Regions from separate parts of the Duffyella gerundensis genome, predicted to be linked through region 4. Evidence: predicted binding sites of a transcription regulator. Region 4 holds the regulator's gene; each other region holds the start of a gene.

Region 1 (3,210 bases), 1.1 Mb from region 4:
CCGCGCGAAGTTTCCCCCACGATCAGAATGGTCAGGTTCTTTTTGGCGCCGTTGAGCATCAGCGGATTGCGGTGCGCATCCTCACCGATTCTCACCAGCGGCTGATTCGTCAGGCGATGATGTTTGTACCACGACAGCGACGCCGCAATGCTGTTGGAAGGGCTTAAGCCTTTGATCAGCTCTTTGTTGTTGCGGAACAGCGAGGCGTAATCTTTATAGAAGCAGAGCGCCACCAGCAGGATCAACGCCACCGAAAGCAGCAGGCTGCCAGCACGCCAGGCCAGTGCTTTCCACCACGACGGCGCTTTTTTGATGCGGATCCAGAAAGCCACCGCCACCATCGCCACACCCGATACCAACAGGCTAAACAGCAGCTGCGGCGTCAGCAGCGCAAAGCTTTCTGATGCGGTGGTATCCAGCATATTCACAATCATTGAGCGATCGACCACGATGCCATAATTGTGAATGAAGTATTGTGCGCTCGCTGAAAGCATAATAAACAGCGCAATCAGCAGTTTATCGAGCCACACTAACGAAGCGAGCACCAGAACGATGTTAATCACGCTGATTACGACCAGCGGCATCGACAGAAACACCAGCACATTATGCGCCGTATGCAACGGCATGACGGCAAGCACCTGACGATACCAGGCGACATTTAAAAACAGCGCAATATAAGCAGAGAACAGCAAAATAAAAGCCACGCGGTTGAGCGTCGGCCTTTTTAACAGCGTCAGGCGCATAACAACAATCCGATCGATCACAGGGATAATCAGATTGTCAGAGCAAGTTTAGGAAAACCTTAAGAAGCTTAAGATTCGCGCTTCAGGTCGCCTTGATGACAAAAGTCACCACGCCAAATATCTCCAGCTCCGCTTCGCCATGCAGCGTCACCGGTGCATAGTGGCGGTTGTGCGGCACCAGTTGCACCTGTGGCCGCAGCCGCAGCTCCTTCACCGTGAATTCGCCGTCCAGCGCCGCCACGATGATTGCGCCATGTTCAGCAGTCATCGAACGATCAACCACCAGCAGATCGCCTTCGTTAATGCCCGCGTCGATCATTGAATCGCCACTGACCTTAACGAAGTAGGTCGCACCCGGATGTTTGATAATGAGCTTGTTCAGATCGAGGCGCTCTTCAATATAATCCTGCGCCGGGCTGGGAAAGCCGCAGGGCACGCGATCCATAAACAGCGGCAGGTGAATGAGCGCATCCAGCCCGGACGGCCGATAGATATCCATAATGTGTCGGTCTCAGATGTAACTGTATATAAATACAGTAATCGCGAAAGGCCCTGTTGATCAAGCGAGACGCCAACTATTTTTGTCAACGCGTGCTCGCGCCCCCGCTGTTAGCGGCCTGACGCGGCGTTATTGTCTACACTTAGCGCCAGGCTGCTCGCGAAATATGAGTTCGATGGCTTGAAAAGCAACGTATCGATCTCCACTGATTACAGACAGACCAAGCAGGAGTAAGTAAATGGCTATTGAATATGCAGTAATCGCTGGCGGCTGTTTCTGGTGTACCGAAGCGGTATTTAAAGACGTTATCGGCGTGGAAAGCGTGGAGAGCGGCTATACCGGCGGCGCGCGCCCTAATCCAACCTACGAGCAGGTATGCAGCGGTGCCACCGGCCATGCCGAAGCGATCCGTATCGGTTTTGATCCCGCTCAGGTCAGCTATGGCGATCTGCTCGATATCAGCTTTGTGACCCACGATCCCACCCAGCTGAACCGTCAGGGCAACGATATTGGTACCCAGTATCGCTCCGCCATCTTCCCGGCCAATGCCGAACAGGAAGCGGAAGCCAAAGCGGCTATCGCCCGCGCCCAGCAGGATCATGATGTGCCAGTGGTCACCACCATTGAGCCGCTGAAAGAGTGGTATCCCGCTGAGGCTTATCATCAGGATTACTGGGAAGGCGCAGGCCAGCGCAACGGCTACTGCATGGCGGTAATCCCACCGAAATTGCAGAAGCTGCGTAAGAGCTTTGCGAATCGGGTGAAAGCGTAATCCCTCGGGCGGAACCGGTTTCCGCCCTTTCTTCTTTCTGTTGTCTCACTGTGGTTTTCTCCCCTCTTCCATCGCATTTTTTGACCGCAAAAACAGGCGCTGTATGAGAGTTAACCGAACGAAACAGCAGGAAAAAATAGTGCTTGACCCAATTCCCGCGACTCCCTATAGTAGCGCCCCGTTGCCCCCCTGCGGGATGACGAGAAAAATTTGGTGAGGTGTCCGAGTGGCTGAAGGAGCACGCCTGGAAAGTGTGTATACGGCAACGTATCGGGGGTTCGAATCCCCCTCTCACCGCCAAATTTAGTAGGCCGTTGAGCGGATAAAACTGCCTGTAGACTGAATCCAAAAGACTACAGAAAGACAACGAACCTACACAAGAAGTACAAAAAAGTGTACGCCCCTTTTTGATGTACAGAAAAAGCCTCTGGTTAACGCCAGAGGCTTTTTTGTTTATTTCTGCTGAAAACCCACTATTTCAGAAGCTTAGCTATTAATTCAGGCTCGCCTCGGCAACCCGCAGTGCAAAATTATGGCAAGCAACAGAGCGCTTTCAGAATTCGTATTTCATCACCACGCTACTGCCCATCATTGCCTCTGATGATGGTTTTTTTCTGCTTATTAAAAGTTAGCTTAATGTCTGGCAAACAGATTTCGTACAGGTGATATCATCGGACAGAGTAACTGTTCGCTTTGGTAGTGATGTCGTCTTACGCTTGTTAGCGAGTCAGCTCAGAAGTTAACAGCCCGCTGATGCGCCCCCAAGTGAGATCGCTTATTCATCAGTGATAACTGCTCATATTTCTTATAAATCCTGCTGTTTATGCACCATGTTATGTAGTGCCAGCATGATGACACTTATGCCTATGCAGATTAGAAAGCCATATCCAAGCAAATGAAAAAGCCATATACCTGCCACGCCACCCGTCAGAAATGACATTAACGTAGAGAAATGTAGCCTTAATCTTTCAAGATAAACTGGGGCATCTTTTGGGGATTCCTTCCGTCTCACCACATCAAACAACATGGCCAACTCTATACCGATATCCGTCGACGTCCCTGATATGTGCGTCGTTCTGACGCGTGCATTGGATATCCGGGTTACCACGGCATTCTGAAGACCCATCAGGAAACTCAGACTCAGGATCAGCATGACGCCGTGAGAAAGCGGGTTCAGCCAAATTTCAACCGCGCCC
Region 2 (3,210 bases), 1.8 Mb from region 4:
AACAACTGGAGCCGGAGCTGGTGTTGGAGCTGGTGCTGGAGCAGCAGCTTCTTCCTGACCAAAGCGGTAAGAAACACCTACGCTCAGCATGCCGTTGTCTGGACGAGTGCCCACGGTCTGTGCGTCGCCGATGTTGTTAACCCACTGGTAGTCCAGGCGAGTTGCCCAGTTCTGAGTCAGTGCGTATTCCAGACCAACTGCTGCCAGAGGTGAAACGCCGGTGTCGTGATCGCTGATGCGATTGCCGCCAACAACCTGCTGAGTTGAATCAGCACGCCACACCATACCACCCAGACGGGTGTAAACATCCAGGTCATCATTGATCGGGTAGCTTAATTTAGCTGCCAGCTGAATGCCCTGTGCTTTGAATGCGCCATTAACCTGGTTGCCTTTGTTAGGCATACGACCCAGCCAGTCATAACCCAGCTCGAAGCCCAGGTAAGGATTAGCCTGATAACCACCGAATGCACCGGCACCCAGTTGGCTTTCGTGAGTTGGGCCGTCGTTGTTTTGGTAACCGTTACCGTAGTAGCCAGTATCGTGATACTGAGACCAGCCCAGTTTAGCACCGGTGTACCAGGTGTCATCTTTAGGGGCGGCCTGCGCTACGGTAGCGAAGCCAGCCAGTGCCACTGCAATTGCGATAGCTGTCTTTTTCATTTTTGCGCCTCGTTATCATCCAAATAGGCAATGAGCAAAAAAGTTGCTCTTGGTTTAATCCTTTGCCGGGTTTCTGCGCTCGATTGTTACTCTACCGTCTAAAAAAGCGGAGGTTATTGAGCACCCTGGCGAGATAAAGTCTACAACGTCATTGGAAACTTACAAGTATGATGTGAGGCGAGGTGGCAAAAAAACAGCGTTTTATACACAATTACTAACATTTGATTAAGGGAACTCTTCACTAACAATTCCCTCTAACGCTCGCTAACCCGTTGCCCGCTCTGGATCCGCGTGCATCAGAGAGATATTTGAGCAGATGATAAAATAAAAACTGGGACTGCTCTTATTTTTACTTAATGATACAAAGTCGACTGAATTTTTAGCTGATTTGTTGGTCTTGATGTCGCACGCAACGAAAGTTGTGGTCGCATTATTAACCCCAATGCCTGACCTTGCGCCGCAGCTTTATCCAGGCGAAGACGTTCATCCGGCGTAATATCCTGAGCAATCCAGCCCAAAACCACGCTGTAATTCCCGCTGCTTAATGCTTTAATCATCGCCTCAACCGAGGCAATCTGACTGGAAAGCGGGATCTGCATTATTTTATCCAGCGGTAAACCCGAACGCTGTAACCATTCACGATTCAACTTTTGCGGTGGCGTTAACCATAACTGCCAGCGTGACTGAGTGCTCAGTTGCTGAAGCAAAGGCAGTAAAAGTTGTTGAGTCATGCCTGAATGATCTTCACTGTAACTCAGTTCAGTTATCCAACCGGCAGATGGAGCAGAAGTTGATGCTGCATGCATAGTAGGCTGTCTGTAAGTTGAAGGTCGTATTTGGGTACGCATCGTTATCTACTCACCGTGTTACTGTATGGATGTACAGTAATGCGATCGCGAGCGAAGATCAACCATTAATTTCGGAAAACGGATCGCATTTTTTGATGAAAATAAATGCAATCGAAATTAATGATTGAACCCGTAACCAGAATTGCCTATTTTCACTAATGCTCTGTAAAACATGACGTTTTATGTAATTTCCTATGGAAGGACAGGTCAGCTATGAAAAACTCCCGTCACACAATCGAACAGTCTCAACGCATTCTCTCTCCGCTGGGCCGTATAGACGTACGCACCCAGTTTGGCGGTTACAGTCTCGCTGTTGAGCAGGTCGTTTTTGCTGTAGTCAGAGAAGATGAGCTCTATTTGCGCGCCTGCGAAGGTTTGCAATGTTATGTCATCGATAAGCAGATCCCACAGCTGATAATCCAGAAGCGCGGCATGCCCGTAGCGCTAAATTACTTCAAGGTTACGGATGAGATTTGGCAGGACGAAGAGCAGTTGTGCAGCCTGTCGCAATCTGCGCTGGAGGGAGCCAGACACGCGCGGCTTAGCAAGCAGCGCGAACAGCGGCTCAAAGACTTACCCAATCTTGGGTTAAGCCTGGAAACACAGCTGCGACAGGTTGGTATTTCCACCGTGCAGAGTCTGCGTGATGCCGGTGCTAAAAGCTGCTGGCTGCGACTCAAAGCGGTGAATAAGCATCTGGGCATTAACACGCTGTTCGCCTTACAGGGCGCTATAAGCGGTTATCACCAGGCTGCGCTACCGGAAGAGATACGTCAGGAGCTACAGGCCTGGTACCTGCTCGCGTTAACGCAGGGTGCATTGTCAGACAAACCTTCTGGCTAAACGACGTTGAGTTCACGTTTTAACTGAGCCAGTTCAGGCAGCAGAGCAATAATCAATCCCAGCTGTTGCAATACAAGGGGCGCTTTGCTTTCGCTACCGATCTCGAAGCTGTTAATCCTGAGATTGAGGTCAGCGAGCATTTTGTGTGCCCTTTCATTATCTCCGCTATTTTCCTGCAGCATAAGGTCAATTGCCTGTACCGCATCACCCAGCAATGTCAGCAGTTCGGCGTGATGAAGCTGTTCGCGATGAGCGCCAAGCGTTGAGACATAGCTTAAAAATGAGTGATTAAGACAGAGCAAACGGAAGGCTGCATCGCGCGATTGTTTGATCGCTTTAGGCTCAGTCGCCAGATTCGATACCACCGACGCCAGCTCAGCATCAGCATTGTGGGCATCACGGCGCGCGATACGGTAATCGAGACTGTTATCTTTACCTGCCTGATACTGATGATTAATGGCGTCGAGATAGCGACATCCGGCATGCAGTGCGCGTGATGCGACGGCATTAAGCGGACGAAAACGCCAGTCGGGCCAGATAACCACGACTGCCAGCCAGGCGATAAAGCAGCCGAGCAGCGTATCCACCACGCGCGGTAGTGCGACGGCGAACCCTTCGCCCAGCAGATTAAAACAGCATAATACCAGCAGGGTAATAAACATGGTGGCGTGTGCATACTGTATCAGGCGGAAAGAGAAAAACAGGACGCCGGTAATCACAATCAGAATCAGCTGGCCTTCAATAGAGGGTACCAGCCACAACACCGGCAGACCGATGGCCACACCCGCCAGCGTACCCACGATTCTCAGCGCCAGGCGTCGCTTGGTCGCATTGTAGTTGGGCTGGCAAACAAACAGAC
Region 3 (3,210 bases), 1.1 Mb from region 4:
CCGTTCAGCTGGGTTAACTTACCTGGTTTTGCGATCACGCGCTGCCACTGACGGCAATCCAGCGTATCGCCGGACGCGTTGACAATCAGGCTGCCGATCGCTTTATCACTGCGCAGGCCGCTTTGCGGGCCAAACGTCTGCCAGTTGCCCTGCAAATTAGCCGGTGCCGGCGTCTTTACCGCCTGCTGATAATCAGTGATTTGCGCACAGCCGCCCAGCGCCAGCGCGCTCAGTAACATCCACTTTTTCATCTTCAATCCCTAACCATCAATGCGATGGCCGCTACGTTATAATTTTTCTCACCGGTTATGCAAGCCGCACACGGCTTCCGGGCGCCTGACAGCATCAACGATAGCAGTTACACTGGGCGCACGCCCATTTTCAGGAGCAGGTAATGAAAACCCCCGAAGAGTATTACGTCCTTGCGCGCAGTATGTTTTTATCCGCGCAGCCCGATTTTCAGCAGGCGCTCGAGCAGCTGACCGAATCCGATGCCCGCACCGCTGGCATGTCGCTGCGTCAGCTGCGTGATTTGCAGGCCGATCGGATTTACGCCGCCTTTTTACGGCAGAAGAAGCAGGATGCAATGCTGTTTTCTATTCAGCTGGCCGAGCCGGACAAAGCGGTGGCCGCCGAAGCGATTGAAGCCTATCTGAAATCGCATGCTGAAGCGCTGGGCATGACGTGGGAAGAGTTCTGCCGTAAGAACGAGCTGTAAAGTGAAGCGGCCTCTGGAGGTGCGGCAGTTTTCACTACCAGAGGTAGCCCGACGTCAGGCGGTTTTGCTTTCGACGTAGCTGGTGACGGCGAGCAGGCGGTTGACGTGGGTCAGAAGCAGATCGACATCGGTTTGCAGAAAATCAGTGGAGGAGCGCGACGCGGTGACAATCGCATCCTGAACGGTGTCGGAAATACTCTGATCGTTGGTGTTTCTGGCGTTGATCAGCAGCGCCGCAATTAGCAGTGATTGCGCTTCGACCTGCGCGGTGAGCTCTTTTGTATCAACATCCATTTTTGCCAGCTTCAATAAGATGTCGACGACCAGTTGTTTCATGGGTTTTCCCTGTAGCAATTGCGCTATGAAATAATTTCCACAATCTGCCAAATAGTCGCCCGATATACAACCTTCACGTGATAAACCCCGAGCCACGGCGTTTTTTACTTGATACTGTATACGCAACCAGTATTATGATATGCAATGAAAGCGTGTCTCAATAAGGGCAATAAAAATGTTTGTGGAACTGGTTTACGATAAGCGCAACGTGGCAGGGTTGCCCGGCGCAAATGAGATGATTTTAGAAGAGCTGACCAGGCGCATTCAGCGCGTCTTTCCGGCGATGGAAGTGAAAGTAAAGCCGATGCAGCGTAACGCGATTGATACCGACGCCAGCAAAGGTGACAAGGCCATTATGGCGCGCATCATTGAAGAGATGTTTGAAGAAGCCGATATGTGGCTGGTGGCAGAATAAGCAAAAAAACGGCCCGCACTGTTCTGCGGGCCGTTTTATTTTTCTGTATCAAACTGTATCAGTCAGCGGCTTAGCCTTCCTGCTCGCTGCGATTGACGGAAATCTCCAGGTCCTCAATCAGGACATGAATATCTTCCATCAGTTTGCCCTGCTCATTCAGCAGTGTATTGATGCGTCCCGCGAATTCATCATCTTTGTATTCGCCGGCTTCGAAAGCCAGATACTGAGAAGAGAGCGCCTTGGTGTTGTTCTCTGCGTAGTGGCGCATCTCTTTCAACTGTGAAGCGACGTCACGCAGATAATCGGTTTTCGTTTTCGGTGTTACTTCGATTTCATCACTCATGCTCGTTTCCCTCTGGTTGAATATTGGATAAAAATCCTGACTACCTTTTAAAGCGTAGCGGATAATCCCGTTTCGTCCTTAAGAATAATCGGAAGCCGTTACGCTTGTTTATTTATACAGTAGAAATCAAAACGTCTGCCGGAGCCTGGCTACACTAATAGACTCCCCTTTGTGCTACAGGAGCGTATTCGTGAAAGCATTGACCTATCATGGTCCGCACAATGTCAGCGTTGATAATGTTGCCGATCCAATTATTGAAGCGCAGGACGACATTATTCTTCGCGTTACCGCCACGGCGATTTGTGGATCCGATCTGCACCTTTATCGCGGCAAAATTCCACAGACCAAACACGGTGATATTTTTGGCCATGAGTTCATGGGCGAAGTAGTGGAAACCGGCCGCGATGTCACCGCGGTACAGAAAGGCGATCGCGTCATCATTCCTTTTGTTATCGCCTGCGGCGAATGTTTCTTCTGCCATCTCGATCAGTTTGCTGCCTGTGAAAACACCAACAGCGGCCGTGGCGCTATCATCAATAAAAAGCAGATTCCACCTCCGGCGGCGCTGTTTGGCTTCAGTCACCTTTACGGCGGCGTGCCGGGCGGCCAGGCGGAATACGTGCGCGTACCGAAAGCCAACACCGGCCCGTTCAAAGTGCCGCAGACGTTGTCAGACGATAAGGTGTTGTTCCTGACCGATATCCTGCCCACTGCCTGGCAGGCGGTAAAAAATGCCCAGGTGAGCAAAGGCTCCAGCCTGGCCATTTTTGGTGCCGGACCGGTTGGCCTGCTGGCTGCCGCCTGCGCCCGCTATGCCGGTGCGGAACAGATCTTTATGGTCGATCATCACCCGTATCGCCTGCAGTTTGCTCAGCAGCGTTACGGTGTTATCCCGATCAACTTTGATGAAATTGACGATCCGGCAGAAGCGATCATCGAACACACCGCGGGCAATCGCGGCGTTGATGCGGTGATTGATGCAGTGGGCTTTGAGGCCAAAGGCAGCACCACCGAAACCATTTTGACCAACCTGAAACTGGAAGGCAGCAGCGGCAAAGCGCTACGCCAGTGTATTGCCGCAGTACGTCGCGGCGGCATCGTCAGCGTGCCGGGCGTTTATGCCGGATTTATTCACGGCTTCCTGTTTGGCGACGCCTTCGATAAAGGTCTGACCTTTAAAATGGGTCAGACGCACGTGCACGCCTATCTGCCGGAATTGCTGGCGCTGATTGAAAAAGGGCTGCTAACGCCCGAAGAGATCGTGACGCATCATCTGCCGCTTAACGATGCGGCAGAGGCGTATAAAATTTTTGAGAAGCGTAAAGAGGATTGTCGCAAGGTGATTCTGGTACCTGGTCTGGCGGCGACCTCGCCGACTGATATCACCAGTGCCAGCGT
Region 4 (3,210 bases):
GCCATCAGTTGTCGGCTATCTCTGGCTCCACACGCTTCGCCGGAATAGGCCTCAACCGCATAGGCAAAGCCATCGAGCGCGTAGGCGGTAAAAGTGATGAACATCAGCAAAATAGCGTTAGTTGCCACGATTTCTGGGCCGAGCCGCGCAGCAAGAATAGTCAGGGAGGCGAAGCAGAGTTGTAGCAGCAGTGAACGCAGCAGGATATCGCGATTCAGGCGTAACAAGCGGCTGATGTCGCCGCGCCAGCCCGCTTTGAGCCATTGCCAGCGCAGACCGCGCAGCCGGGCGACGTGCCAGACCATACCCAGCCCGACCAGAAAGGTAAGATACTCAGCCACGGCCGTCGCCGTTGCGGCTCCCGCCACACCGTAATCCAGCCCGAGCACTAGCCACAGATCCAGCAGGATATTCACCAGATTGCCCACCACCAACAGGATCACCGGCGCACGTGCATATTGCACGCCCAGCAGCCAGCCGAGGATAACCAGATTGGCCAGCATCGCGGGCGCACTCAGCCAGCGGATATGCATAAACAGCGCCGCCTGCTGCTGCACCGCAGGGTCACCGCCGACAATTTGCATGGCAACATGGGTAATCGGCTCGCGCAGCAGGACCAGAATAATGCCGGCAACCAGCGCCATCAGCAACGGCTGTACCAACGCGCGCGCCAGTGCCGGTTTATCACTGGCACCATACGCCTGAGCGGTCAGACCGGTGGTGCTCATCCGCAAAAAGAGCAGCAGCATAAAGACAAAGCTGGTTAGCGTGGTGCCAACCGCAACGCCGCCGAGAAAGATCGGGCTATCGAGATGGCCAATAACGGCGGTATCCACCAAACCCAGCAGCGGCACGGTGATATTAGAGAGGATCATTGGCAGAGCGAGCCGCCAGAGGTTTTTATCAGTTGCGGTAAAAAAGCGCATTGACGTGTTTATCATCCATGGGCGCAGCAGACAAAAAAGCGAAAGGGTAATGAGCGCGCAGATGCGGCCGCATTACTGCATGGCCGCATCATTATGACTGTAATCGCGTTAACGGATTCTGAGAGTCAGAATCAGGACCATTGGCCGTTACGAATAACGCCAACGGCCAGCCCTTCAATCGTGAGCGTTTGTTCTCTCAGATCGATAACGATAGGCTGAAAATCGTTGTTTTCTGGCAGCAGCTGTACGGTGTTGCCCTGTTTCTTCAAACGTTTCACGGTCACTTCATCATCAATGCGCGCCACGACCACCTGGCCATTACGCACATCCTGAGTTTTATGCACGGCTAACAGATCGCCATCCATAATCCCAATATCTTTCATCGACATGCCGGTCACGCGCAGCAGGAAATCCGCGCTTGGCTTGAACAGGTTAGGATCAAGCTGATAACGCCCTTCGATGTGCTCCTGCGCCATAATCGGCTCGCCCGCGGCAACCCGACCAATCAATGGCAGGCCTTCGCTGCTCTCTTCTTCCATCAGCAACCGAATGCCGCGCGAGGCGCCAGAGATAATTTCAATCACGCCTTTACGCGCTAATGCTTTCAAATGCTCTTCAGCCGCATTCGGCGAACGAAACCCAAGCTGGGACGCAATTTCAGCACGCGTTGGTGGCATACCACTTTGATTGATATGGTCGCGAATCAGGTCATAGACCTGCTGCTGCCGTGCTGTTAATGCTTTCATTTCGCCCCCTGGTTGTTTATACAGTCGCTGTGAGTATATACAGGTATATCCTGCTTGCAAACTTATAATTGTGTAAAAAATAGCTATTTAACTAATTTTGGAAAACATTGCGCAAATGAGGCCAAAGCAGCATTACCCAAATAAAAACAGCCAGTAAAATCGTTAGCAGCACGGCCGCGGAACCCATGTCTTTCGCCCGACCTGAAAGCGCATGAAATTCGCTGCCAATACGATCCACTACGGATTCAATGGCGCTATTTAGAATTTCAACAATGATCACCAGCATAACCGACCCAATGAGCAGGACGCGCGTGATGGCATCGACCTCCAGCGAACAGGCGATGGCGATCGCAATCAGACCCGCAACGGCTTCCTGACGAAAAGCCGCTTCGTGTTGCCATGCGGCCTTGATGCCTTTCCATGAATAGCCTGCCGCATTCACGATACGTTTGATTCCGGTAATGTTATTTGCCATGCCGGTGGAACCCTTTTAAATAATTAACGTCAATGTCAGGGTGGCGCACGAATTGCAACACCACAGATCTTCGCTGCGCTTTCTGCTATGCTTGCGGCGCTTTGCTAACAAGAGGCTTCATGTTGTCTATGTCAGGTTGGCGTAACCTTTACTATAAGTTGTTGAACGTACCGCTTTCATTTCTGGTGAAAAGCAAGGCTATTCCTGCCGAGCCTGTGGCTGAATTAGGGTTGGATACATCGCGTCCTATTATGTATGTATTACCCTATGATTCAAAGGCTGACCTGCTGGCATTACGCACGCAGTGTCGCAAGCAGGATCTGCCCGATCCGCTGGAACCGCTGGAAATTGACGGCATGTTGCTACCACGGCACGTCTTTATCTATGACGGCCCGCGCGTTTTCCCCTATTACGCGCCCAGTGTGCAATCCGTTAAAATATTCCATGATTATCTCGACCTGCACCGCAGCAATCCGCACCTTGATGTGCAGATGGTGCCGGTGTCGGTGATGTTTGGCCGTGCGCCAGGCCGGGAAATTCAGGGCGAACCCCGTCCCCATCTGCGCGATCTTAACGGCGTACAGAAATTCTTTGCCGTCTCCTGGCTGGGCCGCGACAGCTTTGTGCGTTTTTCGCCAATGGTCTCGTTACGCCGCATGGCGACCGAGCACGGCACTGACAAGCGCATTGCGCAAAAACTGGCGCGGCTGGCACGCATTCATTTTGCTCGCCAGCGTCATGCGGCAGTGGGTCCAAGCCTGCCTGCCCGTCAGGATCTCTTCAACAAGCTGCTGCAGTCGAAAGCGATAGCCAAAGCGGTTGAAGATGAAGCGCGCAGCAAAAAAGTCTCTCATGAAAAAGCGCAGCAAAATGCCATTGAGCTGATGGAAGAGATTGCCGCTAACTTCTCCTATGAAGCGATTCGGGTAACCGACCGCGTGATGGGCTGGACGTGGAGCAAACTTTATCAGGGCATCAACGTTAACGGCGGCGAACGCGTGCGCCAGCTGGCGCAGGATGGCCATGAAATCGTATATGTGCCCTGCCATCGCAGTCACATGGA

Evidence for each region. Region 4 encodes LexA, which represses DNA repair genes until DNA is damaged. Its sites were predicted from a motif close to TNCTGTATGTACATACAGNA; they were not measured.
Region 1: the regulator LexA is predicted to act here: its motif matches at 1,263-1,282, upstream of umuD (translesion error-prone DNA polymerase V autoproteolytic subunit).
Region 2: the regulator LexA is predicted to act here: its motif matches at 1,528-1,547, upstream of sulA (SOS-induced cell division inhibitor SulA).
Region 3: the regulator LexA is predicted to act here: its motif matches at 1,167-1,186, upstream of EM595_RS10885 (DinI-like family protein).

The regions. Positions count from the first base shown of each region.
Region 1 is NZ_LN907827.1:2,300,167-2,303,376, forward strand. It holds gene eptA (phosphoethanolamine transferase EptA) at 1-743, opposite strand, end outside; gene umuD (translesion error-prone DNA polymerase V autoproteolytic subunit) at 826-1,242, opposite strand; gene msrA (peptide-methionine (S)-S-oxide reductase MsrA) at 1,481-2,014, shown strand; tRNA gene EM595_RS10745 (tRNA-Ser) at 2,227-2,314, shown strand; gene EM595_RS10750 (YoaK family protein) at 2,820-3,210, opposite strand, start outside.
Region 2 is NZ_LN907827.1:1,450,575-1,453,784, forward strand. It holds gene ompA (porin OmpA) at 1-660, opposite strand, end outside; gene sulA (SOS-induced cell division inhibitor SulA) at 1,014-1,508, opposite strand; gene EM595_RS06620 (TfoX/Sxy family DNA transformation protein) at 1,722-2,351, shown strand; gene yccS (YccS family putative transporter) at 2,348-3,210, opposite strand, start outside.
Region 3 is NZ_LN907827.1:2,332,641-2,335,850, forward strand. It holds gene yedD (lipoprotein YedD) at 1-251, opposite strand, end outside; gene EM595_RS10875 (DUF6388 family protein) at 395-718, shown strand; gene iraP (anti-adapter protein IraP) at 773-1,054, opposite strand; gene EM595_RS10885 (DinI-like family protein) at 1,230-1,469, shown strand; gene EM595_RS10890 (hypothetical protein) at 1,540-1,812, opposite strand; gene EM595_RS10895 (zinc-dependent alcohol dehydrogenase) at 2,003-3,210, shown strand, end outside.
Region 4 is NZ_LN907827.1:3,449,547-3,452,756, forward strand. It holds gene dinF (MATE family efflux transporter DinF) at 1-926, opposite strand, end outside; gene lexA (transcriptional repressor LexA) at 1,058-1,672, opposite strand; gene EM595_RS15815 (diacylglycerol kinase) at 1,764-2,147, opposite strand; gene plsB (glycerol-3-phosphate 1-O-acyltransferase PlsB) at 2,276-3,210, shown strand, end outside.